Regions from separate parts of the Streptomyces sp. NPDC023573 genome, predicted to be linked through region 1. Evidence: riboswitches for the same ligand, from Rfam matches in the RefSeq annotation. Region 1 holds a riboswitch; each other region holds the start of a gene.
The links. A riboswitch is a leader RNA that binds a small molecule or an ion and turns the genes downstream of it on or off. The one in region 1 is predicted to bind cobalamin.
Positions count from the first base shown of each region.

Region 1 (9,899 bases):
GCTCTTCGAAAACATGTTCCCGGACTGGTTCGCGGGCGTGGCCTTCGCCGCGATCGGTATCGGCGCCCTGGTGCCCGCCGCGATCATGTCGATCGCCGCGGCGAACCTCTTCACCCGCAACATCTACAAGGACTTCCTGAAGCCGGACGCGACCCCGGCCCAGGAGACCAAGGTCTCCAAGCTGGTCTCGCTGCTGGTCAAGGTCGGCGCGCTCGCCTTCGTCCTCACCATGGACAAGACGGTCGCGATCAACTTCCAGCTGCTGGGCGGCATCTGGATCCTCCAGACGATGCCGGCCCTGGTGGGCGGGCTCTTCACCCGGTGGTTCCACCGCTGGGCCCTGATCGCGGGCTGGGCGGTCGGCATGATCTACGGCACGGCGGCCGCGTACGGCGTCGCCAGCCCGACCCAGAAGCACTTCGGCGGGTCCTCGAAGGAGATCCCGGGCATCGGCGAGATCGGTTACATCGGTCTCACCGCGTTCGTCCTGAACCTCGTCGTCGTGCTCGTGCTGACCGTCGTCCTCAACGCGGTGAAGGCGCCGGCCGGTGTGGACGAGACCTCCCCGTCGGACTACACGGCGGACGCGGGCGACCCCGGCGTCAAGGTCGAGCTCCCGCCGGCCACGGCGGGCGCCCCGGGCGGCCACTGACCCCACAGCGGTCACTCCGGAGCAGGACGTCCGTCCCGGCAGGGTCCTCCCTGCCGGGACGGAGTCGTCTCAGGACCGGTGCCCGAGGCCTGCGGAAACGGGGGCGCGCCGCACCCGGCGTCTGGGGCAGACTGCCGCCCATGGACGTTTCGATCAGGCCGGCGCTGCCCGCTCAGTTCGAGGAGCTGGGCGAGATCACCGCGCACGCCTATGTGGGCGACGGGCTCCTGGACTTCGGCGCCGACGACCCCTACCTGGATCAGCTCCGCGCGGTCGGGCGGCGGGCCGCCGAGGCCGAGGTGCTGGTCGCGCTGGACGCCGACGGCAGGCTGCTGGGCGGTGTCACCTACGTCGCGCCGGGGAGCCCGTGGGCGGACATCGCCGGGGAGGACGAGGCCGAGTTCCGGATGCTGGCCGTCTCGCCGGAGGCCCGTGGGCGGGGTGCGGGTGAGGCGCTCGTACGTGCCTGTATCGAGCGGGCGCGGGCTGCGGGAGGGCTCACCGGGATCGTCCTGTCGACGCAGTCAGCCATGCTGGGCGCCCACCGGATATACCGCCGCCTCGGCTTCGTACGGACTCCCGAGCGGGACTGGTGTCCCCTGCCGGAGCTCTCGCTCCTGACGTTCCGCCTGGAGCTCTGACCCTTCACGACACAAGATGTGGTGGCTTCTTCAATCGGCACCCCCCACATGTATGCTCGACCTCGCTGTCGCCGCAGGGGAATCCGGTGAGAATCCGGAACTGTCCCGCAACGGTGTGATCGGTGTGCTCATCCGCACCCCGAAGTCCGAAGACCTGCCGACAGTGCGCCCGGCTCGACCGATCCGGGCGCCGATACGTCCGGGCCCCGCGGAGGGCCGGTGGACGCCGCGCGCCGTGCTGCCCTTTCCCGGGCGCCGTGTGCCCCCGGCTGCCCCGCTCCCGCAGGCCCTGAGCCGAGCGAGGGATAGCCCCAGTGACCATCGCGCCAGCCGACCCGGTTTCAGCCACGGAACCCGAAGGCCGCACGACCGACGCGCCCGGGACCGCACTGCTGCGGACCCTGACCGGTCTCACCGCCGATCTGCCCGACACCGACCCCGGACGGGTGGCCGCCGCCGCGCTGCGTGGCCGCAACGCCCGGTCGGACGAGGCCGAACTGCGCTCGCTGGCCACCGAGGCCGCCGCCGGCCTGATCTCCGAGGACCCCGCCTACTCCCGGCTCGCCGCCCGGCTCCTCACCCGGACCATCGCGGACGAGGCCGCCGGCCAGGGCGCCGTCTCCTTCTCCGCGTCGGTCGCCGTGGGGCATCGCGAGGGCCTGATCGCGGACCGTACGGCCGGGTTCGTCACGCGGCACGCCGCCGCCCTCGACGCGCTGGTCGAGCGGGCGCTCGCCGAAGGCGCCGACGACCGCTTCGGCTACTTCGGGCTGCGGACGCTGCACAGCCGGTACCTGCTGCGCCATCCGCTCACCCGCGATGTGGTCGAGACCCCGCAGCACTTCATGCTGCGCGTCGCCGCCGGGCTGGCCGAGGACACCTCCGAGCGGGCTCTGGAGGAAGTGGCCGCGCTCTACGGCCTGATGAACCGGCTCGACTACCTGCCCTCCTCCCCCACCCTCTTCAACTCCGGAACCCGCCACCCGCAGATGTCCTCCTGCTACCTGCTGGACTCGCCGCTGGACGAGCTGGACTCGATCTACGACCGCTACCACCAGGTGGCGCGTCTCTCCAAGCACGCGGGCGGCATCGGGCTCTCGTACTCCCGTATCCGCGCCCGGGGTTCGCTCATCCGCGGCACGAACGGACACTCCAACGGCATCGTGCCGTTCCTGAAGACGCTCGACGCCTCGGTCGCCGCGGTGAACCAGGGCGGCCGCCGCAAGGGCGCCGCCGCCGTCTACCTGGAGACCTGGCACGCGGACATCGAGGAGTTCCTCGAGCTGCGCGACAACACCGGCGAGGACCAGCGGCGTACGCACAACCTCAACCTGGCGCACTGGATCCCGGACGAGTTCATGCGCCGCGTCGACGCGGACACCGACTGGTCACTGTTCTCACCGGCGGACACCCCCGAGCTGGTCGACCTGTGGGGCGACGCGTTCGACGCCGCCTACCGGGCCGCCGAGGCCAAGGGGCTGGCCCGCAAGACCCTGCCGGCGCGTGAGCTGTACGGAAGGATGATGCGGACCCTCGCCCAGACCGGGCAGGGCTGGATGACGTTCAAGGACGCCTCGAACCGCACGGCGAACCAGACCGCCGAGCCGGGCCGGGTCGTGCACTCCTCGAACCTGTGCACGGAGATCCTCGAAGTCACCGACGACGGCGAGACGGCCGTCTGCAACCTGGGTTCGGTCAACCTGGGCGCTTTCGTGGTGGACGGCTCCATCGACTGGGAGCGGCTGGACACCACCGTGCGGACCGCCGTGACCTTCCTGGACCGGGTCGTCGACATCAACTTCTACCCGACCGAACGGGCCGGCCGCTCCAACGCCCGCTGGCGTCCGGTGGGCCTGGGCGCGATGGGCCTCCAGGACGTCTTCTTCCAGCTGCGCCTCCCCTTCGACTCCCCCGAGGCCCGCGCGCTGTCCACGAGGATCTCCGAGCGGATCATGCTGGCCGCCTACGAGGCCTCCTGCGACCTCGCGGAGAAGTCCGGCCCGCTGCCCGCCTGGTCCGAGACCCGCGCGGCGCGCGGCGTACTGCACCCGGACCACTACGACACCGAGCTGCACTGGCCGGAGCGCTGGGACGCGCTGCGCGCCCGGATCGCGAAGACGGGCATGCGCAACTCGCTGCTGCTCGCCATCGCGCCGACGGCGACCATCGCCTCGATCGCCGGGGTGTACGAGTGCGTCGAACCGCAGGTCTCCAACCTCTTCAAGCGCGAGACCCTCAGCGGGGAGTTCCTCCAGGTCAACGCCTACCTGGTCGACGAGCTGAAGAGACTCGGCGTCTGGGACGCGCGGACCCGTGAGGCGCTGCGCGAGGCGAGCGGCTCCGTGCAGGGCTTCGGCTGGATCCCCGAGGACGTGCGTGCGCTGTACCGCACGGCGTGGGAGATCCCGCAGCGCGGCCTGATCGACATGGCGGCTGCCCGCACGCCGTTCCTCGACCAGAGCCAGTCGCTCAACCTGTTCCTGGAGACGCCGACGATCGGCAAGCTCTCCTCGATGTACGCGTACGCCTGGAAGCAGGGGCTGAAGACGACGTACTACCTGCGGTCGCGCCCGGCGACCCGGATCGCCCGAGCGGCGTCCGCCGCCCCGATCCCCGAGCAGGCGCCCGCGCCCGACGCGGACGCGATCGCCTGTTCCCTGGAGAACCCCGAGTCCTGCGAGGCCTGCCAGTAATGACGACATCCGAGAACAAGAACCTGCTGGACCCGGGCTTCGAACTGACCCTGCGTCCCATGCGCTACCCGGACTTCTACGAGCGCTACCGGGACGCGATCAAGAACACCTGGCACGTGGAGGAGGTCGACCTGCACTCCGACGTCGCCGACCTCGCCAAGCTCTCACCCGGTGAGCAGCACATGATCGGACGGCTGGTCGCGTTCTTCGCGACGGGTGACTCGATCGTCTCCAACAACCTGGTGCTGACGCTCTACAAGCACATCAACTCCCCCGAGGCGCGGCTCTACCTGTCGCGTCAGCTGTTCGAGGAGGCCGTGCACGTCCAGTTCTATCTGACGCTGCTCGACACCTATCTGCCCGACCCTCAGGACCGTGCGGCGGCCTTCGACGCGGTCGAGGAGATCCCCTCGATCCGCGAGAAGGCGCAGTTCTGCTTCCGGTGGATGGACTCGGTCGAGAAGATCGAGCGGCTGGAGTCGAAGGCGGACCGCCGGCGCTTCCTGCTCAACCTGATCTGCTTCGCCGCGTGCATCGAGGGGCTGTTCTTCTACGGCGCCTTCGCGTACGTCTACTGGTTCCGCTCGCGCGGTCTGCTGCACGGTCTCGCCACGGGCACCAACTGGGTGTTCCGTGACGAGACGATGCACATGAACTTCGCCTTCGAGGTCGTCGACACCGTCCGCAAGGAGGAGCCGGACCTCTTCGACGACGCGCTCCAGCAGCAGGTCACGGACATGCTGCGGGAGGCGGTCGAGGCGGAGCTCCAGTTCGGCCGCGACCTGTGCGGCGATGGCCTGCCGGGGATGAACACCGAGTCGATGCGCCAGTACCTGGAGTGCGTCGCCGATCAGCGGCTCACCCGGCTCGGCTTCCCCGCGCTCTACGGTTCCGAGAACCCGTTCTCGTTCATGGAGCTCCAGGGGGTGCAGGAGCTGACGAACTTCTTCGAGCGGCGCCCCTCCGCGTACCAGGTGGCGGTGGAGGGGTCCGTCGGCTTCGACGACGACTTCTAGATCCGCGCCCAGGACCTGACGTACGGGCGCCGCGTGGCCGTGAGCGGCTGCGCGGCGCCCGCCGTCGCCGGCGGCCGCTCCCCCCTCCGTCGTTCCGCCTCACGCAGTTCGCGGTCGATCCGGCGCTCCCGCGCGAGACCGACGAGGGCGGGCAGCAGGACGAGGGCGAAAAGTACGACTACGGCCAGGTAGCTCAGGAATGTGTTCATGGCTCCACTGTCGTCGGAGCGGACGGATTCCGGCAGTGGCAGGACTGTCACGCTGCATCGAATTACTGCCACACTGGCGGCATGCTGAACAATGTCGCCGCTCTGGTGCTCGACGAGGTCAACCCCTTCGAACTCGGCGTCCTCTGTGAGGTGTTCGGGCTCGACCGGTCGGACGAGGGGCTGCCCGTCCATGACTTCGCGGTCGTTTCGGCCGAGGGCCCGGTCCTCCGGACCCACGCCGGCTTCTCCATCAGCACCCCTTACGGTCTCGACCGCCTGGAGGAAGCCGACCTGATCGCCGTTCCGGCGGGGACCCACTTCGTGGAGCGGGCCTACCCCGAGGAGGTCCTGGACGCCCTGCGCCGAGCCGTGGAGCGAGGGGCACGGGTGCTGAGCGTCTGCTCCGGGGCGTACGTCCTCGGAGCGGCCGGGCTCCTGGACGGCCGCCGCTGCACCACCCACTGGCGGCACGCCGACGAGCTGGCCCGCCGCTTCCCGAAGGCGAGCGTGGAACCGGACGTACTGTACGTGGACGCGGGGCCGGTCATCACGTCGGCGGGCACGGCCGCGGGCATCGACGCCGCCCTGCACCTGGTCCGCCAGGCACACGGGCCGGCCGTGGCGAACGCCGTGGCCCGCCGCATGGTGGTCCCCCCGCACCGGGACGGCGGCCAGGCGCAGTACATCAAGCGTCCGCTGCCCCGCACCCGGTGCGACACGGTCGGGGGCACCCTCGCCTGGATGGAGAGCCACCTCGACCAGGAGATGACCGTCGAACAGCTGGCCGACCGGAGTCACATGTCGCCCCGGACCTTCGCCCGCCGCTTCCAGCAGGAGACCGGCACCACGCCGTACCGCTGGCTGCTCCGGCAGCGCGTGCTGCTGGCACAGCACCTGCTGGAGACCTCGGACGAGACCATGGACACGATCGCGGGACAGACCGGATTCGTGACCGCGGCGGCGTTGCGTCACCAGTTCGTCCGCTCACTGGGCACGACTCCGAACGCCTACCGCCGCACCTTCCGCGGCCCGTCCATGATCCGGGAAGCCGCCTGACGTCCGTGCCCGCCTGTCACGACGGAGCCCCGTCCGGGACACGTGTCCCGGACGGGGCTCGCCGCACGAGGTGCGGTCACCGCGCGCGTGCGCTCAGATGCCGCACTGCGAGGCGGACCAGAAGCGGTTCGGTCCCTGGTTGACGTGGATGTGGTCGCCGTGGCCTGCGTAGCCCGGGCCGAGGATCCCCCGGAAGCCGTGGTTGCGGGCCTGCTTGGCGATGGTGCAGAGGGAGTGCGGCCCGGCACCGAGGTCGACGGCGTCACCGTAGAGATGGCGGCTGTTCGTGGCCCCGCCGACGGCCGCGTTGCAGGACGTGGAACGGAAGCCGCTGGTGACCCGGAGGGGCTGGTCGCCCAGCGCGTGCCGCAGGGCCTGGAGCTTCCACATGCTGCTCAGGGCGTTGGCCTTGGCCGTACCCGCCGCGACCGCACCGCCCGCCCAGGTGCTGTTGCACGTGTTCAGCTCGGGATAGGTGAAGTTGACGGGGGTGCAGTCGTCGTCCTGGAGCGCGTAGAGCTTGGCCTGCGTGGCCGGCCCGGCGACGCCGTCGGCGGCGAGGCCGTACGCGGACTGGAAGCGCTGGACCGCGGCCTGGGTGGCGGGGCCGTAGGAGCCGTCGATGGCGAGCACGGAGTTGTATCCCGGATAGCCGGCCACCCGGATCTGGAGCTGCGTGACGTCGTTGCCGGTGGCGCCGGACGACAGGGTGCGGGTCCAGGTGAAACAGCCGTCGGCCTGCGCGGTGCCCGCGGTGACGACGGCGCCGCCGATGGCGAAGGCCATGGTCATGACAAGGCCGAGCAGCAGATGTGCGGTACGTCTGAGCATGGGGGTCTCCCTGCACGGTGAGGCGTGGGCGTGGCGTGGGACGAGCCTGGCGGAAGGGTCGACGCGCGTCAACTACGCCGGGGTGAACCGTGGTTGACCAAGCCGCCCTCGTTCGTACCCCCGGACACGGAGAGGGCCCCGCCGCAGGCGGGGCCCTCTCCGAACAGCGAAGGGGGGTCAGTCGTTCGGGACGACCTCGTAGCGCGGGGTGCCCTCGGCCATCTCCTTCAGCGCCGCCTTGCGGTCCCGCTTCGAGAGACGGTCGATGTAGAGGTAGCCGTACAGGTGGTCCGTCTCGTGCTGGAGGCAGCGCGCGAAGTAGCCGCTGCCCCGGACCTTCACCGCGTTGCCCTGGGCGTCCTGACCGCGCACGACCGCGTAGTCGGGACGCGCGAGCGCGGCGTACGCCGTGGGCACGGAGAGGCAGCCCTCGCCGGAGTCGTCGAGGTGGCGCAGCTCCGGGGCCAGGTCCTCCAGCACCGGGTTGCAGATCGCGCCGACGTGGCGGACCCCGTCGTCGTCCGGGCAGTCGTAGACGAAGACCTTGCGGTCCACGCCGATCTGGTTCGCCGCCAAACCCACGCCCTGCGCGGTCCGCTGGCTGGCGAACATGTCGTCGATCAGCCGCGCCAGCTCGTCGTCGAACTCCGTGACGTCGGCGCACTCCTTGTGCAGAACCGGGTTGCCGACCACCGTGATGGGGCGGGAGGTGCCGCGCTCCCGGTGCGCCGCCTCGCGCGCCTCGCAGTCCTCGGTGTCCACGAGGAATCCCTCGTCGTCCACACCGGTCTGCTCGTCCGTCTCCTGCTGCGACATGTCCGCCGTTCGCCTTCCTGCAACCCTGTGACCCGTGAGTACCCGCACCGCAATCGGTGCCCGTACAGCCTACGGGCACGTATCAGCAGACTTCTTCCAGATCCCGCCACTCGCGGCTGTCCGGGCTGTCCGCCACCCAGCCGTCCAGCAGACCGCGCACCAGCCCGGCCGGGGCCGCTATGCCGCACTCACGCTCCGGCACCCACAGGTCACCGGCCGTACGGTGGCCGAGGGGCCCGGGGTGTCCCGGCTCACTGTGGTCGTGCGGGTCCAGGTGTTCGCCGTCACCCTCGTCGCTCTCCATCGGGCTCTCCGAACACGCGCGGCAGAGCAGCCGCACGGAGGACGACCAGTCCTCCGCGGCGAATCCGGCGTCCGAGGCGAGCTTCTCCAGCGCGTCGCGGTCGGCCTCGGTGGCGGCCTCCAGGAGGACCACCCAGGTGGGGACGGGTGAGGGCGCCCACAGCTCGATCTCGTCGAAGACCGGGTACGACGGCCCGGCCGCCGTGATCCGCTCGCCGTTCGGCACCCCGTCGTGCAGGACGACCTCGCCCCAGCGCCGCCCCGAGGACGGCAGCGGGATCGACAGCACCTCCAGCCGTGCCGGGTCCAGTCTGCGGCCCCAGACGACCTCGGCCTCGCCCTCGGGCGAGAGCCGCACGGCGGCACTGCCCAGCTCCATGCCCGTGGGTTCGCTGTTGGCCGCCGCGTTGTGCTGGCCGCTGCCCGGCACCCGCAGCCCGTAGGCCTGCCAGGCCCGGCGCGCCAGCGGCCAGTCCTGCAGCGCGGTGGCCGCGATCCCGACGTTCCACCAGTCCGGGGCCCCGGACTCCCGGTCGAGCAGGGCGACGGCCCGCAGGCCCGCGGCCCGGGCCTGCTCCCAGTCGTGCCGGAACTTGTGCAGCAGCGCCAGGTTGAACCAGGACTCCGAGAGCCAGGGCTCCAGGTCCGCCGCGCGCGTCAGCAGCGCCCCCGCGTCCTCGTACCGGCCGTCGCCGATCAGCGTGAACGCGCGGTCCGTGGCCTGCCGCCAAGAGGCGGACGGCCGATGCCGTACCTTCCCGAAGATCCTCACGATTCCCGCCTGTCCCGACTGGACACCCTCGTTTTCCGCTCTCTTCGCATCCAACCATGCCCGGCCGGACGCTCGCTCATTACCCGTGGGTTACCCCGCCCCCGCAGGGGCCGGGCCGCCCCGCGCCAGGACTCGCGCCAGTGCTTCCACCACCTGTGGCTGGTAGTCGCGGCCGGTGCCGAGCCTGAGCTGCTCCAGCGCGCGCAGGGACCCCTTGACGCCTTCCCCGCACAGGTCGTCGTACGCGTTGACCGCACGGACGATCCTCGCGGAGGTCTGCTGTTCCCGGTACGGATCCGCCTGCTGCTCCACCACCACGGCGACCGCGGGGTCCACCCCGGTCTGGCGGACCACCGCCCCTCCGAGCAGCGCGATCCTGCGCTGCTCGGCTGCCGGGAGGACGGCCGTCGCCCCGTCCTCCACCGGGTCGACCAGCGAGAGCTGCCCGATGTCGTGCATCAGCGCCGCGTACTCCAGCACGGTCAGCTCGGGGCCGGTGAGCCCCAGCTCCCGCCCGACGGCCGTCGAGAGCCCGGCCACCCTGCGGGCGTGCCCGTGCGGGGTGTAGCCCGCGATCTCCGTGGACCGGGCCAGCGACGCGATGGTCTGCCGGTACGTCGTGCGGACGGCGGCGTACCGGCGGAACGAGACCTGGGTGAGCAGCAGCGGTACGCACAGGACGGGCAGCGCCCACAGCCCCGCGACGGCGACCCCGAGCGCCATCACGGCACCGGTCGCGCAGACCGCGGAACCGATACCGCTGAGCGCGCGGAGTTCGTCGCGGAGCTGCGGCCCGTACGGACGGGAGGTCCCGGCCGTGAGAGCCGCGAGGACGGCGTCGCAGAGGGCGGTGAGCACCAGCAGGACGAGCAGGAAGAGCGCGAAGTAGGGCCCCTCGCCGAACCAGCGC
Region 1 is NZ_JBVHKB010000005.1:548,411-558,309, forward strand. It holds gene mctP (monocarboxylate uptake permease MctP) at 1-652, shown strand, start outside; gene ACZ32T_RS19540 (GNAT family N-acetyltransferase) at 793-1,293, shown strand; cobalamin riboswitch at 1,346-1,469, shown strand; gene ACZ32T_RS19545 (ribonucleoside-diphosphate reductase subunit alpha) at 1,608-3,986, shown strand; gene ACZ32T_RS19550 (ribonucleotide-diphosphate reductase subunit beta) at 3,986-5,002, shown strand; gene ACZ32T_RS19555 (hypothetical protein) at 4,999-5,211, opposite strand; gene ACZ32T_RS19560 (GlxA family transcriptional regulator) at 5,293-6,267, shown strand; gene ACZ32T_RS19565 (D-Ala-D-Ala carboxypeptidase family metallohydrolase) at 6,361-7,098, opposite strand; gene def (peptide deformylase) at 7,276-7,914, opposite strand; gene ACZ32T_RS19575 (tetratricopeptide repeat protein) at 7,997-8,989, opposite strand; gene ACZ32T_RS19580 (HD-GYP domain-containing protein) at 9,080-9,899, opposite strand, start outside.

Region 2 (9,899 bases), on a different contig from region 1:
CGATCACCTCGTCGACGCCGCTCGCGAAGGCGTCGGCCGCCCCCTCCGAGCCCACCCAGGCGACATGGCCGCGTTCGACGACCATCGCGGTGGCGAACGGGTCGGCGGGGCTGTGGACGTCTCCACCGCGCAGCAGCACGGTGCGGTGTTCGCTCTGGGGGGCGGCGTTCTCGGTCATGGGACCAGTCTCCCGCCTGCTGGGTCCCGCGCCTCCCCCGCCCCCTCCGCAACGCCGGGCGGAACCGTCAGATGCGCGGCGGACGCGCCTCGTAGGGCGTGGAGAGGACGACGGTCGTGCGGGTGGACACGCCGGCGAGGGTGCGGATGCGGGTGAGCAGGTGCTCCAGCTCGAGAGGGCTGGAGACCCGCACCTTGAGGATGTAGTTCTCGTCGCCCGCGACGCTGTGGCACGCCTCCAGTTCCGGGACGCCGGCGAGCCGCTCGGCGATGTCGTCGGGTGCGCTCGGGTCGAAGGGTTTCACCGAGATGAACGCAGTGAGAGGCAGGCCGACGGCTTCGGGGTCGACGACCGCGGCGTAGCCCCGGATCACCCCGCGCTGCTCCAGCCGGCGGACGCGCTGATGAACGGCCGAGGTGGACAGGCCCGTGGCCTTGCCCAGGTCGGTGTAGCTCATCCGCCCGTCCTTGACGAGCAACTCCACAATCTGACGGTCCAGCTCCTCCATGCGGATCAACCTATGGCCCCGGGCCCTCCAGGCACAGCCGTGGGACCCCTGGAAGGGCACGTTCGAGGAGCATGTGACGAATGCCACAGGTTTACGGGTCGGTAGCCGAGGGCCTCGCGGTTACGGCCGACTTCCTGCGGGAAGTGCTTGCTGTGGCCGAGGCCGTGGCGCCTTGCCGGCCCACCCGAGGGGGGAAAGAACCATGCAGAGCCTGAAGCTCACCGGACGTACCGAACCGGAGCCCGACGATTACGCCGCCCAGGACGAGGACGCCGCTCCCGACGCGTACGACATGTTCGAGATGTACCGGGTGATCTGCCCGGACTGCTCCCAGCCGATCGCCCTGCTGGCGGACGAGGACGTACTTCCCGAGCACGCGCTGTGCCCCACGCCGTGGAACCCGTTCGTCCTGACCGTCTGCCCCGGTACGAACCGTGACGCCTCCGAGGCGCGCCCGGCCGACGAGTCGCTCGACGTCCAGGAGCAGGAGACCGCCCTGCTGCTGACGCTCCCTCAGGGTCTCGACTGGCGGATGCAGCCCTTCTCGCACGCCGGCGGCCCGGGTTCTCGCCCCCTGCGGTACGTGCCGCAGGCGCGGCGTCACGCCGCCTGACGTCTCCACCCCCGAGGGTGTACGCGCGCACCACGACGGCCGGGCCGGCGTGGTGCGGCCGGCTCACCTGCGGCGGTACCCGAGGAACGGGCGCGCGAATCGGCCGGGCAGTGACCCGGGACCCCGTGGCGCGTTGGCTCTGTATGACCACGCTGCATTCAACGGCCGGCCCCGTACGCCGCCGTCTCGCCGCACCGACGTCCGGAGAATCGGTTCCTCTGCCCGGACCGCCGGCCCGGGAGGCCACGGGGCCGTCCGCGCCGCACTCCACCGACCCGCCCATCTACCGGGCCATGCTGCGCCAGTGGGAGAGCTCGGGCCGGACCCTGCCGGGCCGCCATGACCAGGAGTGGAACCGGATCATGACGACACCGGTCTGGTCGGACCGGCCCGTCCGGGTCAGTGCGTCTCGGGACCCGCGAGGTGACGGGCGATGACCATGCGCTGGATCTGATTGGTGCCTTCGACGATCTGGAGCACCTTGGCCTCGCGCATCAGCCGCTCGACCGGGAAGTCGAGGGTGTAGCCGTAGCCACCGAGGACCTGCACCGCGTCGGTGGTCACCCGCATGGCCGCGTCGGTGCAGAACAGTTTCGCCATGGCCGCCTGCCGCGAGAACGGCATGCCCGCGTCGCGGAGCCGTGCCGCCTCCAGGTAGAGCGCCCGGCCGGCCTCGATTCGGGTGGCCATGTCGGCGAGCATGAAGCGCAGCCCCTGGAAGTCCGCGATGGGCCGGCCGAACTGCCGCCGGTCGGTGGCGTATCGGACTGCCTCGTCCAGGGCCGCCTGGGCGACGCCGATGGCGCAGGCGGCGATTCCCAGCCGCCCCGAGTCGAGCGCGGACAGCGCGATGGCGAAGCCCTGCCCCTCGTCACCGATGCGGCGGTCGCCGGAGATCCGTACGCCGTCGAAGTGCAGCTGGGCGGTGGGCGAGCCCTTCATGCCCATCTTCTTCTCCGGCAGGGCGGCGCCGAGGCCCTCGGCGTCGCCGGGCACGAGGAAGGCGGTGATGCCGCGCGGGCCGTCCTCCCCCGTGCGGGCGAGCACGGTGTAGAAGTCGGCGATGCCTCCGTGCGTGATCCAGGCCTTGGTACCGGTGAGGACCCAGTCCTCGCCGTCCCGGACGGCCTTGGTGCGCAGCGAGGCGGCATCGGACCCCGAGGACGGCTCGGAGAGGCAGTAGGCGCCGAGCAGGCCGCCGGCGAGCATCGCCGGGAGGTGGGCGGTCCGTTGCGCCTCGGTGCCGTATCCGGCGAGCGCGTGGCAGGCCAGCGAGTGGACGCTGACGCCGAGGCCGACGGTGAGACGGGCGGCGGCGAGCTCTTCGAGCACCTGGAGGTAGACCTCGTACGGCTGGTCGCCGCCGCCGTACGCGGAGTCGTACGGCAGCCCGAGCAGGCCGGCTTCGGAGAGCAGGGTGAAGACCGGACGCGGGAAGAAGCCCGCTTCCTCCTCCTCCGCCGCCCGGGGAGCGATTTCCTTCGACACGATGTCGCGTACGAGCTCGACGAGCTGCCGGGACTCCTCGGTGGGCAGACGGCGTTCCACCGGCTGCGGGGCACGGTCGGACATGACGGCGCTCTCCTCCCTGTCGGGCGTGACGGCGGTCGCGCGCGGGGTGTGCGCCGCACCGCCGGGTGGTCCCGGGCGATGCCCGGAAATCTACGGCTCCGCAGCCGATCCTGCCTTCCCGGATCACGGGAGGCGCCGGCCGGCGGCTGTGGCGCGTTGAGTATGCCCGATCGGAGCGCACGCGTCACCGGGCAGCCGGAGCCATGACCAGGGAAATTGGTCCGAACCATTGACCCAACTGGTCTAGTCCTTCTACGGTCTCCCCCAATGCCTCATCGCGTCCATGCCAATTCTGGATGGAGCAGGGCAGGCACCCCCCACGCCCAAGCCCTCCCCCACGAGGAGCCACAATGACCGGACTTCACCGTCCTCGCGCCCGCCTGCGGGCGCTCACCGCCACCCTCTGCACCGCCGCACTCGGAGCCGCTCTGCTCGGCGTCGCCGGTACGTCCTCCGCGGGTGCCGCCCCTGCCGCCGTCGATGTCTCCGCGCCGGCAGCCGCCGAAGCCGCGCCCACCGCGGCCGGCGGCAAGGTGGTCGGATACTTCACCAACTGGGGTGTCTACGACCGCGATTACCACGTCAAGAACATCGAGACGTCGGGCTCGGCCGACAAGCTGACGCACATCAACTACGCCTTCGGCAACGTCCAGGGAGGCAAGTGCACCATCGGCGACAGTTACGCCGACTACGAGAAGGCCTACACGGCGGACCAGTCGGTGGACGGCGTCGCGGACACCTGGGACCAGGAACTCCGCGGAAACTTCAACCAGTTGCGCAAGCTGAAGAAGTCGCACCCGGACCTGAAGGTCATCTGGTCCTTCGGCGGCTGGAGCTGGTCCGGCGGCTTCGGTGAGGCCGCGCAGAACCCGGCCGCCTTCGCCGATTCCTGCTACGACCTGGTCGAGGACCCGCGCTGGGCCGATGTCTTCGACGGCATCGACATCGACTGGGAGTACCCGAACGCCTGCGGGCTGACGTGTGACACCAGTGGCCGCGACGCGTACGGCGAGCTCCTGTCGGCGCTGCGCTCGAAGTTCGGCACCGACAACCTGGTCACCTCGGCGATCACCGCGGACGGGTCCGACGGCGGCAAGATCGACGCGGTGGACTACGCGGGGGCGGCGAAGTACCTGGACTGGTACAACCCGATGACGTACGACTTCTTCGGCGCCTTCGCGGCGCAGGGGCCGACGGCTCCGCACTCCCCGCTGACCTCCTACCCGGGCATCCCGACGGAGGGCTTCAACAGCGACGCGGCGATCTCCAAGCTCAAGGGCCTGGGCATCCCCCCGGAGAAGCTGCTGCTGGGCATCGGCTTCTACGGCCGCGGCTGGACCGGTGTCACCCAGGAGGAGCCGGGTGGCACGGCGACGGGGGCCGCCCCGGGGACGTACGAGGCCGGCATCGAGGACTACAAGGTCCTGAAGAACAGCTGCCCGGCCACCGGCACGGTCGCCGGGACGGCGTACGCCCTCTGCGGCACCGACTGGTGGAGCTACGACACCCCGGCCACCATCGCCACGAAGATGGACTACAAGAACGAGCAGGGCCTGGGAGGGACGTTCTTCTGGGAGCTCAGCGGCGACACGACGGACGGTGAGCTGATCCGGGCCATCAACTAGCCCCGACGGGGTACACGGTCCGCAGGGCGGGTCAGGGGTGGGGTGCCGGGCGGGCGCCCCACCCCACCCGTCGTCCAGGGGTCACATCAGTCCGGCCTGGGTGACGAACATGGCGAGGACGACGACGAGCGTCCAGCCCAGGATGTGCTCGAGGACCTTCGGCCCGTCCTCGGGGCCGCCGGTGCGGGCGCGGGTACGGGTCCGGTTCTCGGCTGTGGTCGCGGTCATGGCATCTCGCTCGGTCGTTCGGCAGTGGGCGTCCCCCGTGACCCGACCACAGTGCCAGCGGAGGCGGGCGACGCGGTAGAGATCCGGGTCACAGCGGCCGGCGGGACGGCAGCCGGAGGAAGGCCCGCATCCGCGCCCCCGCAGGGGGATCGGCGGGCTGAGGACGCCCCGCGCGGGGGACCCGCTGTGCGCTATGCCACACCCGTCGTCGGCCCCGGGTGCGGAGCGACGAGCCGCCGGGGGACGCGACGGCGGCCGACGTCCCGGGCACCCCCGCAGCGCCCCCTGCCTGCCCGTCTCCGGCGCCCGCCGGGGTCATCGGCGCCCGCCCGGCCGGGGTCAGGAGCTGAGGTCCCTCAGCTCCGCCGCGAGTGAGCTGACGGCCGCCGGGTTGCGCGGGCTCTCGACGAGGTCGACGTAGTCGAGGACGACGATCCGGTCGTTCTTGATCGCCGAGACGTTCGCGAGCGGCCCGTAGGACTTCAGGAACTTCCGCTTCCGGTCAGCGGTGGTGTCCCCGTAGTTGTTGATCACGATGACCTCGGGGTCGCGGGCGACGACCGTCTCCCAGCCCACCGTGGTCCAGCTGTCCTTGAGGTCCTTCATGATGTGGTCGCCGCCGGCCTTGGTGATGATGTCGTGGGGGCCGGCGTAGGCACCCGAGGTCAGAGGCTTGTCCTGGCCGTCGTCGTAGAGGAAGACGCGCGGCCGGTCGGCGCCTTCCGGGGCCTGCGCCTGCGCTTCGGCCACCTGCTTGCGGAACGAGGCGATGAGCGTGCCGGCCCGGTCCTCGACGTCGAAGATCCTGCCCAGGTTCCGCAGGTCGGTGTAGAGCGCGTCGAGCGGCGCCATCACTCCGCGGGCCTTGCCCCGTCCGTTACGGCACGACTCGCTGAGCAGGTACGAGTCGATGCCCACCCGCCGCAACGCGTCGGGCGTGAAGCCTTCGCCCTCGCTGAATCCATAGTTCCATCCAGCGAAGACCAGATCGGCGCCGGCGTCGAGGACCAGCTCCTTGTTGATTCGCTCCTTCGAGAGCCACGTGGTCTTGCGGTAACCGTCCTTCCAGGGGACGGATGTCAGGTCCCCCTTGTCGTCGGGCATGACGTATCCGGCCATGTGGTCCTCGAGACCGAGGGCGAACATGATCTCGGTGATGCCGACATCGTTGGTGACCACCCGCTGCGGAGCCTTGTCGTACGTCTTCCTCTCCCCGCAGTTCTCCACGGTCACCGGGTAGTGGCCGCCGGCTGCACGGGCGCCGTCCTCCTTCCCTTCCTGCGAGGTGACCTCCGCCCCGCAGCCCGTGAGGGCGAGTGCGGCGGCGAGGGCCAGTGCGGCGGGGCGTACGAGATGACGCATGGCGTGAGGACTCCTTGGGGCGGGGGACGGGGCGTCATGCGGGGGGAAGCCGGTCGAAGAGCAGCTGCGGCGCGCCTGTCCCGGGGTGCGTTACGCGGTGCGCGCGGACGCCGAACACCTCGGCCAGCAGCCCGGGCGTGAGGACGTCGTGAGGTGGTCCGGAGGCGGCGATCCGCCCACCGTCGATGACGTGGACGACGTCGCAGTGGCGTGCGGCGAGGTTGAGGTCGTGCAGGGCGGTGAGTGCGGTCAGACCGCTGCCGCGTACCAGCGCGAGGACCTCCAGCTGCTGGCCGATGTCCAGGTGGTTGGTGGGCTCGTCGAGCACCAGCACCTGGGGCTGCTGGGCGAGCGCGCGGGCGATCAGGACCCGCTGCTTCTCCCCGCCGGAGAGGGTGAGGAAGCCGCGGTCGGCCAGGTGGCCGGCCCCGACGCCCTCCAGCGCGGCCTCACATGTGCGGCGGTCCTCGTCGGTGGTGCGGGTCATCGGCCCCTGGTGCGGCAGCCGGCCCATGGCCACGGTCTCGGCGACGGTGAAGTCGAACTCCGCGACCACTTCCTGCGGAAGCGCGGCCAGTCGGCGCGCGCCCTCACGGGCCGTCATGGTCCGCAGGTCCTCGCCACCGATCCGCACCGCGCCTGCCGAGGGACGGAGCGCCCGGTAGACGCAGCGCAACAGGGTCGACTTGCCGCTGCCGTTGGGGCCGACGAGACCGACGAGCTGTCCGCTGCCGGCTCGCAGCGTGACGTCCTCCACCAGCCGCGCACCGGCGATCTCGACCGTGAGTGCGTCGATCTCGATCCGCATCACACGCCTCCGAAGGTGTAGGCGCGGCGGCGCATGAGCAGGACGAAGCACGGCACGCCGACGGCCGCGGTCAGTACGCCCACCGGCAGTTCGGCGGGGGCGAGCACCACGCGCGAGAGGATGTCCACCCAGATCAGGAGGGTGGCACCGGCCAGGGGCGCGACGGCCAGCAGGCGGCGGTGGTCCGCGCCGACCAGCATCCGTGCGGCGTGCGGGACCATCAGGCCCACGAAGCCGATGGCCCCGCTGACCGCGACGACCGCCCCGGTGACGGCGGCGGAGACGAGGAAGAGCTCCTTGCGCAGACGGCCGGCGTCCACACCGAGTGCGGCAGCGGTCTCGTCGCCCATGGCGAGGGCGTTCAGGCGCCGTGCCGACCAGCCGAGATGGGCGAGGCCGCCGGCCACCGCGCCGGCTGCGATCGGCACGGACGACCAGTTGGCCCCGCCCAGGCTGCCGAGCAGCCACATCATCGCGGACCGTGCCGCTTCGCCCCGCTCGGCGGCGAACACCATGAAGGTGGCCACGGCCGAGAAGCCGTAGTACATCGCCGTGCCGGTCAGCACGAGGCGCAGCGGTGTCAGGCCCCGTGCGGTCCGGGCGATCGTGTACACCAGCACCATGGCGAGGAGCGCGGAGAGGAAGGCCGCCGAGGACAGCGCCCAGACGCCGAGCGCGCCGAACGCCCCGAAGATCAGCACGGCGTTGGCACCGACGGCCGCGCCCGAGGAGATGCCGAGGACGAACGGGTCGGCGAGCGCGTTGCGCACCATGGCCTGCACGGCTACGCCGACGGCCGCCAGCCCGGCCCCGACGACCGCGGCGAGGACGGCGCGCGGGAAGCGGAGCTCCCAGACGATGGTGTACGAGGAGACCTCGTCCGGGGCTATGGCCCCGCCGGTCAGCCCCGCCCACAGGTGGTGCAGCGTCTCGCCCCATGTGAGCCCCGAGGCCCCGATCCCCGCCCCGCAGGCGAGGGAGAGCGGGAGCGCGACGCACAGGCCGGTCACCAGGAGGGGCAGGGGGAGGCGTCCGGGGGGCGCGGGCCCACTGCCGGAGCGGGTACCGCGCGGCAGCACGGCGGGTGTTCGGTCACGGGGCGTGGCCACAGGCGGTTCGCTTTCGCCTCGGGCCGTGCCTACGTCATCCAAGGAGCGGCTCGGGACGCCAGGCGCGCCGTACGCAGCACCTCTCGCAGTCCACGGCGATCGACAGGAGCTTCGCCACCGTGGGTGATCGGGCTTACGGAACCGTGTGTGGCTCCGCCTACCGTTGCGGGTCAGCGCCGGAATTCGACCGGACTTCCCCCACGAGGCGCATGCAGCCTATCGCGTGCCGGACGGCTGCCCGCCAAGGGGAAAGCCGCCGGATGACGGCGCCCACACGTTTCCGGCCAGCCGCGCCATCCGATTAAGTCAGTCGATTGATTTGCATGGAGGCGTGCTGTCTAGTGGTCGGGGAGCCGGGACCCCTGAAACGTGTGGAGGAAGCCATGAGCGCAGTCAGGAAGGACCGCCCGCTGGACTGCACGGTCGTCGCCCCGGACTCCGGAGACGAAGTTCGTGTGCGGCTCCGGGTGTTGCGCCGACTCCCGCGGCTCAGGCCCGCCGTGGACCCCGCTGCCCTGCGGCGCCATGACGGCGTGCTCACCGGTCCGCCGCGCGAGGTTCCGGTGACATGGTGAACAGGACAGAGCCTCGCACCGGCCGGGGCGCCGGTACGCGCGAGGCCATCATGACCGCGGCCGAACGCCTCTACGCCGAGCACGGGCTGTCGAACGTCTCCAACCGCCAGATCGGCGAGGCGGCCGGCCAGGGCAACAACACCGTCGTCAGCTATCACTTCGGCAGCAGGGCGACGCTCGTACGGGCCATCATGACCAAGCACGGCACGGGTGTCGACGCCATCCGCGCGCGCCATGTGGAGGCCGTGGGCGACAGCACCGACCTGCGGGACTGGGTGCGTTGCCTGGTGCGCCCGGTGACCGACCACCATGCCGCTCTCGGTGTCCCCTCGTGGCACGCGCGGTTCGCCGCGCAGGTGATGACCGACCCGCTGATGCGGACGCTGGTGGCGGACGAGTCCCTCACCCGTGACAGCCTGCGCCGCACCCTCCAGGGACTGGGCTCGTGCCTGCACGACATCGTTCCCCCGGAGGTCCGCCCGGCGCGCGCCGAGATGGCCCGTCATCTGATCACCCATACCTGTGCGGAGCGGGAGCACTCCCTGGCCGAGGGACCGGTCCGTCCCGGCTCGTCCTGGGAGCGCACCGCCGACACGCTGGAGGACGCGCTGGTGGGGCTGCTCGCCGCGCCCACCACCCGTCGCTGAACCGACCCGGGCCCGACGAGGGCCCGGCCCCACAAGGGAGAGAGCATGAAGATCACTGTTGACGAGGAGAAGTGCTGCGGCGCCGGGCAGTGCGTACTGATCGCCCCGGAGGTGTTCGACCAGCGCGACGAGGACGGCATCGTCGTCCTTCTCGACGCCGCACCGGCCGCCGACCGGCACGAGGCGGTCCGGGAGTCCGCCGGTGTCTGCCCTGCCGCCGCCATCCACCTCGGTGAGGGCGCGTGAGCACACCGTCGGGTGTGCTCGTCGTCGGGGCCGGGGCGGCGGGTCTCGCCGTCGTGGAGACACTGCGCCGTAAGGGCTACCGCGAGCGGATCACGCTGCTCGGCGAGGAGAGCGGCGCGCCGTACGACCGTCCGCCGCTGTCCAAGCAGGTACTCGCCGGGACGTGGGAGGCCGAGCGCACGCATCTGCGCACCCGTGACGTACTGGACGCCCTGGAGGCCGAATTCGTCCTCGGCGAACGCGCTTCGGCCCTCGACGCCGCCACCCGTACCGTGCGCACGGCGAGCGGAGCCGAACTGAAGGCGGCAACCGTCGTCCTGGCGACCGGACTACGCGCGCGCAGGCTGCCGGGCCTTTCGGGAACGGCGGGGGTGCATGTGCTCCGAACCCTGGACGACGCCGTGGGGCTCCGGCGGGAACTGCTGGCG
Region 2 is NZ_JBVHKB010000008.1:39,770-49,668, forward strand. It holds gene ACZ32T_RS24775 (amidohydrolase) at 1-178, opposite strand, end outside; gene ACZ32T_RS24780 (Lrp/AsnC family transcriptional regulator) at 246-686, opposite strand; gene ACZ32T_RS24785 (hypothetical protein) at 889-1,299, shown strand; gene ACZ32T_RS24790 (acyl-CoA dehydrogenase family protein) at 1,699-2,871, opposite strand; gene ACZ32T_RS24795 (glycoside hydrolase family 18 protein) at 3,222-4,496, shown strand; gene ACZ32T_RS24800 (SCO1431 family membrane protein) at 4,578-4,724, opposite strand; gene ACZ32T_RS24805 (ABC transporter substrate-binding protein) at 5,064-6,086, opposite strand; gene ACZ32T_RS24810 (ABC transporter ATP-binding protein) at 6,121-6,894, opposite strand; gene ACZ32T_RS24815 (FecCD family ABC transporter permease) at 6,894-8,003, opposite strand; cobalamin riboswitch at 8,105-8,254, opposite strand; gene ACZ32T_RS24820 (hypothetical protein) at 8,387-8,578, shown strand; gene ACZ32T_RS24825 (TetR/AcrR family transcriptional regulator) at 8,572-9,225, shown strand; gene ACZ32T_RS24830 (ferredoxin) at 9,271-9,471, shown strand; gene ACZ32T_RS24835 (NAD(P)/FAD-dependent oxidoreductase) at 9,468-9,899, shown strand, end outside.
Region 2: it holds a riboswitch for cobalamin, as region 1 does, so the genes downstream of both, ACZ32T_RS24815 (FecCD family ABC transporter permease) here and ACZ32T_RS19545 (ribonucleoside-diphosphate reductase subunit alpha) in region 1, are expected to answer to the same signal.

Region 3 (9,899 bases), on a different contig from region 1:
CCGGCCGAAGGCAGGGGCTCAGGCCGAGCGGCCCGCGTAGTACGTGGCGATCATGTCCTGGCCGCCGTGTCCGGCCGTTTCCGCCCGGGTGAACCGCTCGGCGGAGGCGGCGACCAGATCGAGCGTCACTCCGGAGGCCTCGGCCGCCTCGAGGATCAGCCGGGAGTCCTTGAGCGCGGTGGAGAGCGCGAAGCTCGGGCTGAGATCACCGGAGAGCAACGCCGCGGACTTGCCCTGGAGGTACGGCGTGTCCAGCGGGCCGCCCTTCATGGCGTCCAGGAAGAGCTGCGGGTCGAGCCCGAGTCCCTCCGCGAGGTTGAGGCACTCCGCCACGCTGTTGACCAGGTTGATCACCCAGGTGTTGGCGACGAGCTTGAGCCGGGTGGCGGCCCCCGGCTCCTCCCCGACCCACAGGGTGCGCTGCCCGATGGCCTCCAGGACGGGCAGTGCCGTGGTGCGGGCGCTCGAGGGGCCTGAGACGAACACGGTGAGCGTGCCCTGCTCCGCCGGCTGCTTCGTGCCGGAGACCGGGGCGTCCAGGTAGACCAGCCCCAGTCCGGCGCCCCGGTGGGCGAGATCGGTCGTGGCGCCGAGGCCCACGGTGGCGCTCTGCATCCAGACCTGCCCCGGACGCAGGCCGGGCGTGGCGGCGGTGAGGGTCTCCGCCACGGCCCGGCCGTCGTTCAGGGCGGTGAGGACGACATCGGCTCCGCGTACCGCTTCCTCGGGGGTGTCCGTCACGGTGGCGCCGTGGGCGGCCAGCGGTTCGGCCCTGGACCGTGTGCGGTTCCAGACCCTGACGGGGAGCTGCGCCCTGAGCAGGCTGCGGGCCATCCCGGACCCCATGATCCCGGTGCCGAGGACCGCGACGGTCGGCGTGCCGGGGGCGGCGTCGGCGGGGGATGCGGTGGTCATGGGAGATTCCCTTCGTCGGTGCGGGCCGGTCTCGCGACCTGTGGGCCCCGGGACTGCGGCAGTTCCAGGACTCGTGGGTCTCAAGACTGCCGCAGCGCGCTCTCCAGGGTGGCGCGGTGGACGGCTCTGGCGAGTCGCGCGCCCCAGCGCGAACGCGGTCCGGCGAACGGCTCACCGGACTGCCCTCCCGGCTCCGGCGCGGCGACACACACCGCGTCCGTCGGGGTCCCGGAGCAGTCGAGTCCGGCGTCCACCAGCGCCTGGACCTTCGCTTCGGTGGCGGTGGCCACCGCGTTGACCAGGGCCGCGTCGGAGAGCGCCACGGGGAGGGTGACGACGATGTTGACGGTCCCGGGCGGGCGAGGGCCGTCGGTGCCCTCGGCCGGGGCCGCTGCCCATCCCCGTACGCCGAGGCCGCTGGTGACGGTCGCGGTCGCTCCGCCGTCGTCGGCGACGGTGCGGGCCGTGACATCGGCGGCTGTCATCAGTCCGGCGCCCGGCCCGTCGAGCGCCTCGGACGCCGCGATCTCGGCGAGGTGCCTGCCGGGGTCGAGCCGGGGGTAGCCGCCGGGCACCTGGGCGTTCAGGATCCAGGCCCGCGGGCCGATCCCGCCGCCGAGCACGGCGCTGCTGCACACGCGCCAGCCGGGCCCCAGCCGCCAGACCAGGTGGTGCAGCCCGAGGCCGTCCTCCTGCCGGGCCAGCAGTTCGCCCCGCTGCCGAGGCTGACGGATGACTACGGATCCGATGAGGCACCCCCGTGACAAGCCTGCCGACCGTCGGCAGCGGCGTCGATCATACGGGCGGGCCGGGAGCGCACACCCGGCGCACCCGGGAGAGTGCTCACTCACTCGAATGGCGTAATGCGTGTGGCGGGCCCGATATGCGCGTGGAGCGGGGCCACCGCACCTCCCCGGTGTTCTGGGCCGCCCGCCGCACAGGCCGGGAAGTTGCACCGTCCAACCGGGTGAGGCGCGATGGAATCCGGACGCGCCTTCCCTGCAGGAACCGACCGCAGGACGCGCCCGGGCGAGGAGGAATCGGCCATGGGAGCCGCTGACGGTTTCACGGATTCCGGAGAACTCGACGGTCTGACCGTCTACGACAGCGACGGAGAGAAGGTCGGCACAGTGGGGCGGGTGTACGTCGACGACGACACCGGCAAGCCCGACTGGATCACGGTGAAGACCGGCATGTTCGGCATGAAGGAGAGCTTCGTCCCGCTTGCCGGAGCCCGCCGGGTGGGCTCCGACCTGCACGTCTCGCATCCGAAGGACCGCGTCAAGGACGCCCCCCGGGTCGATGCGGACGCGCACCTCTCCGTCTCGGAGGAGGAGGAGCTCTACAGGCACTACGGAATGACCCGGAAGACCACCGGACGCACCGGAGCGGGCGGCGACGCGCGCACGACGTCCGGGACCGGAACGGGAGCCATGGGTGCCGCGGGCGCAGCCGGGGCAGCCGGTGCCGCCGGCACCGCCCGCACGGCCTCCGGCGGCCAGGCGAAGGCCACCGGCACCACCGCCGGCACGGGCACCACCGGGGCCGGCGCGGGCAGGCACCGCGACACGGAGACGTCCTCCACGTCCCGCCCGCTCGCCGGAGCCGGAGCCGAGCGGTCCGCCGCGGGTGCCGGCGGCCGTGAGGAGATGGTCCGCTCCGAGGAGCAGCTCCAGGTCGGCACGGAGGAGTACGAGAGCGGGAGGGCACGTCTGCACAAGTACGTCGTGACGGAGAACGTCACACGGACGGTGCCGGTGTCCCACGAGGAGGTGCGCGTGGTGCGCGAGCCTCTGCAGCCGGGCGACAAGGCCACAGGCATGAAGGGCACGCACGACCTCGGCGAACAGGACGTCGAAGTCACCCTGCACGCCGAACGAGCCACCGTCCGCAAGGAGGCGGTCCCCGTGGAACGGGTCCGTCTCGAAACCAACAAGGTCACCGAGCAGAAGGAAGTCTCCGCCGAGCTCCGCAAGGAGAAGATCGACTACGCGGACGGCAAGGACGACATGGGCAGCGGCAAGGACATGGGCGGCGAGTTCGGCCAGGGACGTCGTCGCTGACCCCTCACACAGCGGCGAAAGGCCGCGCGACAGCAGCGAGGGGCGGACCCGGGCGGTTCACGGGCCCGCCCTCTCGTCCCGCCGTCACCGGTGGGCCGCTCCGCCCGGCAGGAACCGCACGGAGGGGCGTCCGTCGGGCCCTTCCGGCGTGACCACCGCGCGCACCCGGTACACGTCGGCGATGAGTTCCTCGGTGATCACCTCCGAGGGCGTCCCCCCGGCGACCACCCTGCCTTCCTTCATGATCGTGACCCGGTCGCAGAACATGGCGGCCAGATTGAGATCGTGCAGCGCGACCACGGCGGTGACGGGCAGCACGGCGACCAGGGAGAGCAGCTCCAGCTGGTGCTGGATGTCCAGGTGGTTGGTGGGTTCGTCCAGGAGGAGTTCCCGCGGCTGCTGGGCGAGGGCGCGGGCGATCTGCACCCGCTGGCGCTCGCCACCCGACAGGGTGTGCCAGGACTGGGCGGCGCGGTCGGCCAGTCCGGTGCGCGCCAGAGCCTCGCGCACGGCGGCCTCGTCCTCGGGCCCGGGCGCCGACCAGGCCCGGCGGTGCGGGATGCGGCCGAGGCGTACGACGTCCAGCACGCTCAGGTCGACCTGGGTGACCGCGTGCTGGTCGACGACGGCCACGCGGCGGGCCACGCCGCGCCGGCCGGTCTCGGCGAGCGTGCGGCCGTCGAGGGTGACGACACCCGCGCCGGGCGCGATCACGCCCGCCATCACCCGCAGCAGCGTGGTCTTCCCGGAGCCGTTCGGCCCCAGGAGCCCGACGGTGGTGCCGGGCGGCGGCGCGATGCTCACTCCGTCGAGGACGATCCGCCCGCCGGCCTCCCGGGCGACCCGGTCGGCGCGCAGGCCGTCGCCGGGGACCGCTGTCCGGTTCACGCGTTCCTCCGGGTGCGGTAAAGGACGATGACGAAGACGGGTACCCCGATGAGGGAGGTGACCACACCGACCGGGACCTCCTGCGGGTCGAGGACGGTCCTGGCCAGGGTGTCCACCCAGACCAGGAACACGGCTCCGGCGAGAGCGGTCACCGGCAGCAGCCGTCGGTGCCCCGAGCCCGTCAGCGCCCGGGCGGCGTGCGGGAGGACGAGGCCGACGAAGCCGATGGCGCCCGCCGAGCTGACCAGGGCAGCCGTCAGGAGCGCGGTGGTGCAGAGCAGCACGATCCGGGTGCGTCCCACGTGCACGCCCAGCGCGGCCGCGGCGTCCTGGCCGAAGGCGAAGGCGTCGAGCGTACGGGCGTGGCCGAGGCAGATCAGCAGGGTCACGGCCAGCACGGCCGAGCACATCCACACTTCGCTCCAGCCCACCCCGCTCAGCGAGCCGAGCAGCCAGAAGAGCACGCCCCGGGTCTGTTCGGCGTCGGCGGCGGTCATCACGACGAAGGACGTGAGCGCGGAGAAGAGCTGCATGGCCGCGACCCCGGAGAGGACGACCCGGTCGGTGGATCCGCCGAGGGTGTGGCTGAGCAGCAGGACGAGGGCGAACGAGCACAGCGCCCCGACGAACGCACCGCCCGAGACCGACACGGCTCCGCCGCCGACGCCCAGGACGACGACCACGACCGCCCCGGTGGACGCCCCGGAGGAGACGCCGAGGACGAAGGGGTCGGCGAGCGGGTTGCGCAGCAGCGACTGCATCACGGTGCCGCACACCGCGAGTCCGGCCCCGCACACCGCCGCCAGCAGGGTGCGGGGCATGCGCAGGTTCCAGATGATGCCGTCACGGATCGGGGTCAGCCGCCCGTCTCCCAGGCCGAGGTGCGAGGCCACCGCGGCCCAGACGTCCGGGACGGAGACACGGGCGGGCCCGATCGTGACGGCCACCGCGACGGACAGGAGCAGCAGGACGATCCCGGCGGTCCACAGGACGCCGTCGCGCAGGACCCGGACTGCGGGTGGCGTCCGGGCCGGGGGCGGCTGCTCCACCCGAACGTCCGGGGCGCGTTCGGTCCTCGTCACCCCGCGAGCCCGAACGAGCGCAGCCCGGCCGCGAGGCGCTCCACGCCCTCCACGGTCCGGACGGTCGGATTCATCGCCTGGCCGCTGAGCAGGACGTACCGCTTGTGCCGGACGGCGTCCATGTTCTTCGTGGCGGGGTTGGACTCCAGGAACTCGATCTTCTTCGCCGCGCTCTCGGCCGTCTGCGACTTCCGGCTCAGGTCACCGATGACCAGGACGTCGGGGTCGCGGTCGGCGACGGTCTCCCAGTTGATCTGGGGCCATTCCTCGTGCGTGTCGTCGAAGACGTTCTTCGCGCCCAGCTCCTCGGTGATGATGCCGGGGGCGCCGCAGCACCCGGCCAGGTACGGGGCTTCGGAGTTGGCGAACCAGTAGAGCATCGTGGTGCCGGACGCGTCGATGTCCGCGGTCGCCCTGTCGACGCGTGCGCGAAGGCTCTTCACCAGCTTCTCGCCGCGCTCCGGGACGCCGAACACCTTGGCCAGGTCGCGCACTTCGCCGTACACGCGGTCCATGGTCAGGGGCTCGGAGCGCGAGCCGTCGCCGCTGCCGGTGTTGTCCTTGCCCGCGCAGTCGGAGGGCGAGAGGTACGTCGGTACGCCCAGCTCCTCGAACTGGTCGCGGGGTGCCACCCCGCCCTTGCCGAGGGTGGACGCGAAGGAGGCGCTGACGAAGTCGGGTTCCTCGGCTAGGACCTTCTCGGAGGAGGGCTGGTTCTCGGCGAGGCGCTTCACCGTGGATTCGTCCTTCTCCAGGCCCTTCATCACCGGGTCCGTCCAGGTCGCGGTGGCGGCCAGCCTGCCGGCGAGGCCCAGGGAGAGCAGGATCTCGGTGGATCCCTGGTTGAGTGAGACGGCGTGACGCGGTGGCGAGTCGACTGTCACCGTACGGCCGCAGTTCTCCAGGGTCACCGGGAAGCCGTCGCCGGCGGCGGACCGGGCCGCGCCGTCGGAGGCGCCGCCGCCTTCCCCGCAGGCGGTCAGAAGGACAAGTCCCGCGATGAGCAGGGCTGTTCGGCGTGCGGTGCTGGCTATGGGCGGCACGGAGACCTCGGCGTTCTCTGGGCTCATGCGCGGAGCCCGTACGGAGTTCCGCTCCCGGTGCGGAAGCGGTTGCCAGCAGGTCTTCGGACTCGGGTTCGTCCGGACGGGGCGCCTTCCCGGTGCACCCGTGGGTGTCCCAGTGGCTGTGGCCCCGCCCGTCCCCCTCACCGCTGCGCGTCAGCTCCGGATTCGCACCGGATTCCCTGACTCCACGTGGAGTGTGACTGGCGTCTGCAAGCTATCACGCTGCGCGCCGCCTGCCCCGGGGGCCGTCGCCGGTACGGCGAGGGGTCTCTCCCTCTCCGTACCGGCCGGCCGTCGGGCGGGTCAGCGCTTGGGGTGAACCGATTCGCCGCTTGCGGGCTGCGGCTTTCCGCCGCGGCGGGCGAGCACGGACGTCGTGCCCCAGTAGGCGAGCAGGACGGCGCGCAGACCCAGGATCTCCAGGTGCTCGCCGAGGCGGCAGCAGACGGCCTGTCCCTTGCCTCCGGCGCTCATCGGGCGTCCGCCAGGCCGGTGTTCCAGGGGCCCTCGGGGTCGTCGTACGCGTCCGCGTAGCCGGGTCCGGCGATCGGCCAGTCGGCGAGCAGTTCCTCGGGCAGGGCGAAGGACTCGGCCAGCTCGGGGGCGTGCGCGGCGACGGCCGTGACGAGCTCCTCGACGGCCTCGGGCAAGGCGTCCACCTGAGCGGTGCTCAGGAGACCGGCGGCCAGCAGGTCGCCGCTGTTACGGGAGACCCATTCGAGGGCGAACAGCCGCTCCAGCTCGCCGATCCGTTCCCTGGCCGCCCCTTCGGGCAGTGTCGCGCGGGCCTCGGCGTAGGCCTGGGCGGCCTGCCGGTACGCGTAGGCTTCGACGCCGCGCAGGGCGGGGCCCGAGGCCGCGTTCCACCGGCCGAGGGTGTCTGTGTCGGGTGCCCGCAGCGCACGGGCCCTGGCGCGGGCGAACCAGATGTCCTGGACCGAGGCGAGTAGCCGGCCCAGGAAGTGCGGGTCGGCGAGGTCCCCGGGGTACGGGGCCCGGTCGGGGGCGTCGTCACCACCGCCGGGCTCTGCGGCGAAGAGCATGTCGGCCGCGGCCTTGGCGTACAGGGCGATGTTGTCGCCCTCCGCGGTGATGGCGCCCTCCACGCCCGTGACGAGTTCGGTCATGCCGTTGTTCTCCAGCAGCGCCTGGGCGCCGCAGCGTTCACGGCTCTCGACGATGACGTCGCGGGCCCGCCAGGTGATCCACGCCTTGGCGACGTCGACCAGCCTCACCGCGTCCGTCCGGGCGTCCTCGTCCGTACGGGCTTCCCAGCGCTCCTGTGCCCTGCGGTACAGCAGGCTCATGGCGAAGACCATGGCCATCGCCGAGGCGAGCGGTCCGTGGTGCGTCCGGTGGGCGTTCACCGGCACCGGTGGTGCGCCCCGGGAGCCGGAGATCATCCGGTGCCCGCCGTAGCGTACGGCGACCGCCAGGGTCGCGCGGGCCGAGCCCGCGGCGCAGGCGCTCATGGAGATGCGGCCGGGGGTGACCCGCCCGATCGCGGTGAGGAAACGACGCCGCCTGTCCCCTGGCCCCGTTCTGAACTCCCCTGGGACGTCGCCCTCCTCGGCTGGTCCCAGCAGGGCGTCCCGTGCCACGAAGACCCGGTCGAACGAGGTCAGGCAGTGGTCCACCGGGCTGCCCATCCGGGCCGGCAGCCGCCGCACCCGGACACCGGGCAGCGCCTGCGTGTCGTCGGTGAGCGGCACCAGGAAGAGGCGCACCCCGTGGTCGGAGCCGTCGGCCACCAGGCGGGCGGCGACCAGGCCGGACTTGGCTCCGCCCGCCGGGCTGGTGTTGGGCATGAACTTCTGTGCGCCCGGGTTCGGGGTGTTCAGGACGAAGCCGTCCCGTTCACGGTCGTAGGTGGCGGTGGTCTCCATGGCCGCCGCGTTGTTGCCGTGTGCCACCTCCGTGCAGAGGAAGGTGCCGATGCGCCGCATCGACAGATAGTCCGACAGATCGCGGCGGCCGGCGCACTCGTGGTCGAGGAGGCTGCCGAGGAAGAGGTTGTAGTGGATTCCAGCCACGGTGGTCAGCGCGGGGTCCACCGGGCCCAGCCAGGCGTGCAGGGCGGCCAGCGCACGGGGGTCGGCGGCGAGGCGTGCGCCGCTGTCGAGGGAGAGGTTGAGGATCCGCAACCGGTCGTAGGCGAGGTCCAGTCGCTCTTCGGGCGTTCCGCCGGCGGGGCGGCGGAACGGTTCTGTGCTGATCAGCCGCTGCCAGAACCCGTGCTCACGGCGGAATTCCGGACCGAGGATGACGCCGGTCAGCAGTTCGGTGGTGGACGGTGGGGCGGTGTCGGTAAGGGTCACGGTCATAACGAAATCAACGATCGTGGTGCGGGCGAGGACACCCCTGGAGGGTCTGCCGCTCCCGGACCGGCACGCTGGTCAGAGCCGCCGCCAGCTCCTCCTCGTCGGGAGGCAGGGCACCCGCCCGTCCGACGGTCACGGCGGCCGACGCCACCGCGTGGCGCAGCACGTCGCCCAGGACGGTGGCGTCCAGCGAGCGCAGCCGTGCGCGGGCCCGTCCTGCGAGCAGTCCGTACGAGGCCAGGGCGTGCAGTGCGGCGGACATGAAGGCGTCGCCCGCGCCCACCGTGTCCACGACCCTGACGGGTGGCGCGCCGGCGCTCACGGTCCCGCCCGGCAGGAAGGCCGTCGCCCCTCCGGCGCCCCGGGTGAGCAGGACGACCGCGGGCCCTGAGCGCAGCCACCGCTCGGCGGCCGTCTCCGGCGCCTCGTCGGGGTACAGCCATCGCAGGTCCTCGTCGCTGGCCTTGACGATGTCGCTGAGCGCGGCCCAGCGCTCGGCGCGGCGTACGGCACGGGCGTGGTCCCCCATCAGTGCGGGCCGGACGTTGGGGTCGTAACTGACGGTCGCCGCCGGGCGGAGCGACTCGACGAGGTCCAGGACGACGTCCGCGCCGGGGTCGAGGGCGGTGGCGAGGGACCCGGTGTGGACGTGCCGGGGCGGCTCCCCGGGCCACGCGACCGGGCGCAGCGTCCAGCCGATCTCGAACGTGTACGTGGCCCGTCCCGCCTCGTCGAGGTCCACCGTGGCGGTGGGAGTGGGCGCGCCGCTGCCGTCGTCGAGGACCCGTACCCCGGCCGAAGCCAGGTGCTCCGCGATCAGCCGCCCGTCGGGGTCCGGGCCGAGCTGGGTGATCAGCGTGGTGCTCCGGCCCAGTCCGGCCAGACCGTACGCGACGTTCGCGGGGCTGCCGCCGGGGTGGGTCCGGTCCGGCGCGCCCGGCAGCCGGACGATGTCGGCGACGCATTCGCCGATGACCAGCAGGACGGGGCTGTCGGGCATGGGGGCAGGTCTCCTGGAGGGCGGTCGTGGTGAGGGTGCGCACCGCCGCCGATTCTGCCCGGGTGCGGGGAGCCGGGGTGACCCGGGGCTCAGGAGGCGCCGCCGCGCCCTTCGTCGCCGTAGCGCCGCTCGAACTTGGCGACCTGGCCCTCGGTGTCGACCACCCTGGCCTTGCCGGTGAAGAACGGGTGGCTCTCGGCGGAGATCTCCACGTCGATGACCGGGTAGGTGTTGCCGTCGTCCCAGTCGATCGTCTGCTCGCTCGACGCGGTGGACCGGGTCAGAAAGGCGTACCCGGCGGAACGGTCACGGAAGACCACGGGACGGTACGACGGGTGCTTGTCCTGCTGCATCTCTGCTCCTGGAGGTACGGGGATCTCGCGTCCCGGCTTCGGGCCAGCCTCCCGAACGGCGGGGGCGGGCGCGATCCGGGACGTCCGTACGGAGCAGCGGGTCAGTCCCCCGTCCCGCTCGGGGCGGGGGCCGCCTTCGGAGCGGAGGTGGTGCGTCGGGTCCACAGAAGTGCTCCGGCCAGCAGCACGACGGCGACGAGCAGCCAGGGC
Region 3 is NZ_JBVHKB010000007.1:223,759-233,657, forward strand. It holds gene ACZ32T_RS23390 (NAD(P)-dependent oxidoreductase) at 19-915, opposite strand; gene ACZ32T_RS23395 (adenosylcobinamide amidohydrolase) at 996-1,622, opposite strand; gene ACZ32T_RS23400 (PRC and DUF2382 domain-containing protein) at 1,962-2,978, shown strand; gene ACZ32T_RS23405 (ABC transporter ATP-binding protein) at 3,063-3,866, opposite strand; gene ACZ32T_RS23410 (FecCD family ABC transporter permease) at 3,863-4,915, opposite strand; gene ACZ32T_RS23415 (ABC transporter substrate-binding protein) at 4,945-6,018, opposite strand; cobalamin riboswitch at 6,049-6,235, opposite strand; gene ACZ32T_RS23420 (hypothetical protein) at 6,319-6,489, opposite strand; gene ACZ32T_RS23425 (acyl-CoA dehydrogenase family protein) at 6,486-8,339, opposite strand; gene ACZ32T_RS23430 (carbohydrate kinase family protein) at 8,347-9,336, opposite strand; gene ACZ32T_RS23435 (type B 50S ribosomal protein L31) at 9,426-9,689, opposite strand; gene ACZ32T_RS23440 (MFS transporter) at 9,791-9,899, opposite strand, start outside.
Region 3: it holds a riboswitch for cobalamin, as region 1 does, so the genes downstream of both, ACZ32T_RS23415 (ABC transporter substrate-binding protein) here and ACZ32T_RS19545 (ribonucleoside-diphosphate reductase subunit alpha) in region 1, are expected to answer to the same signal.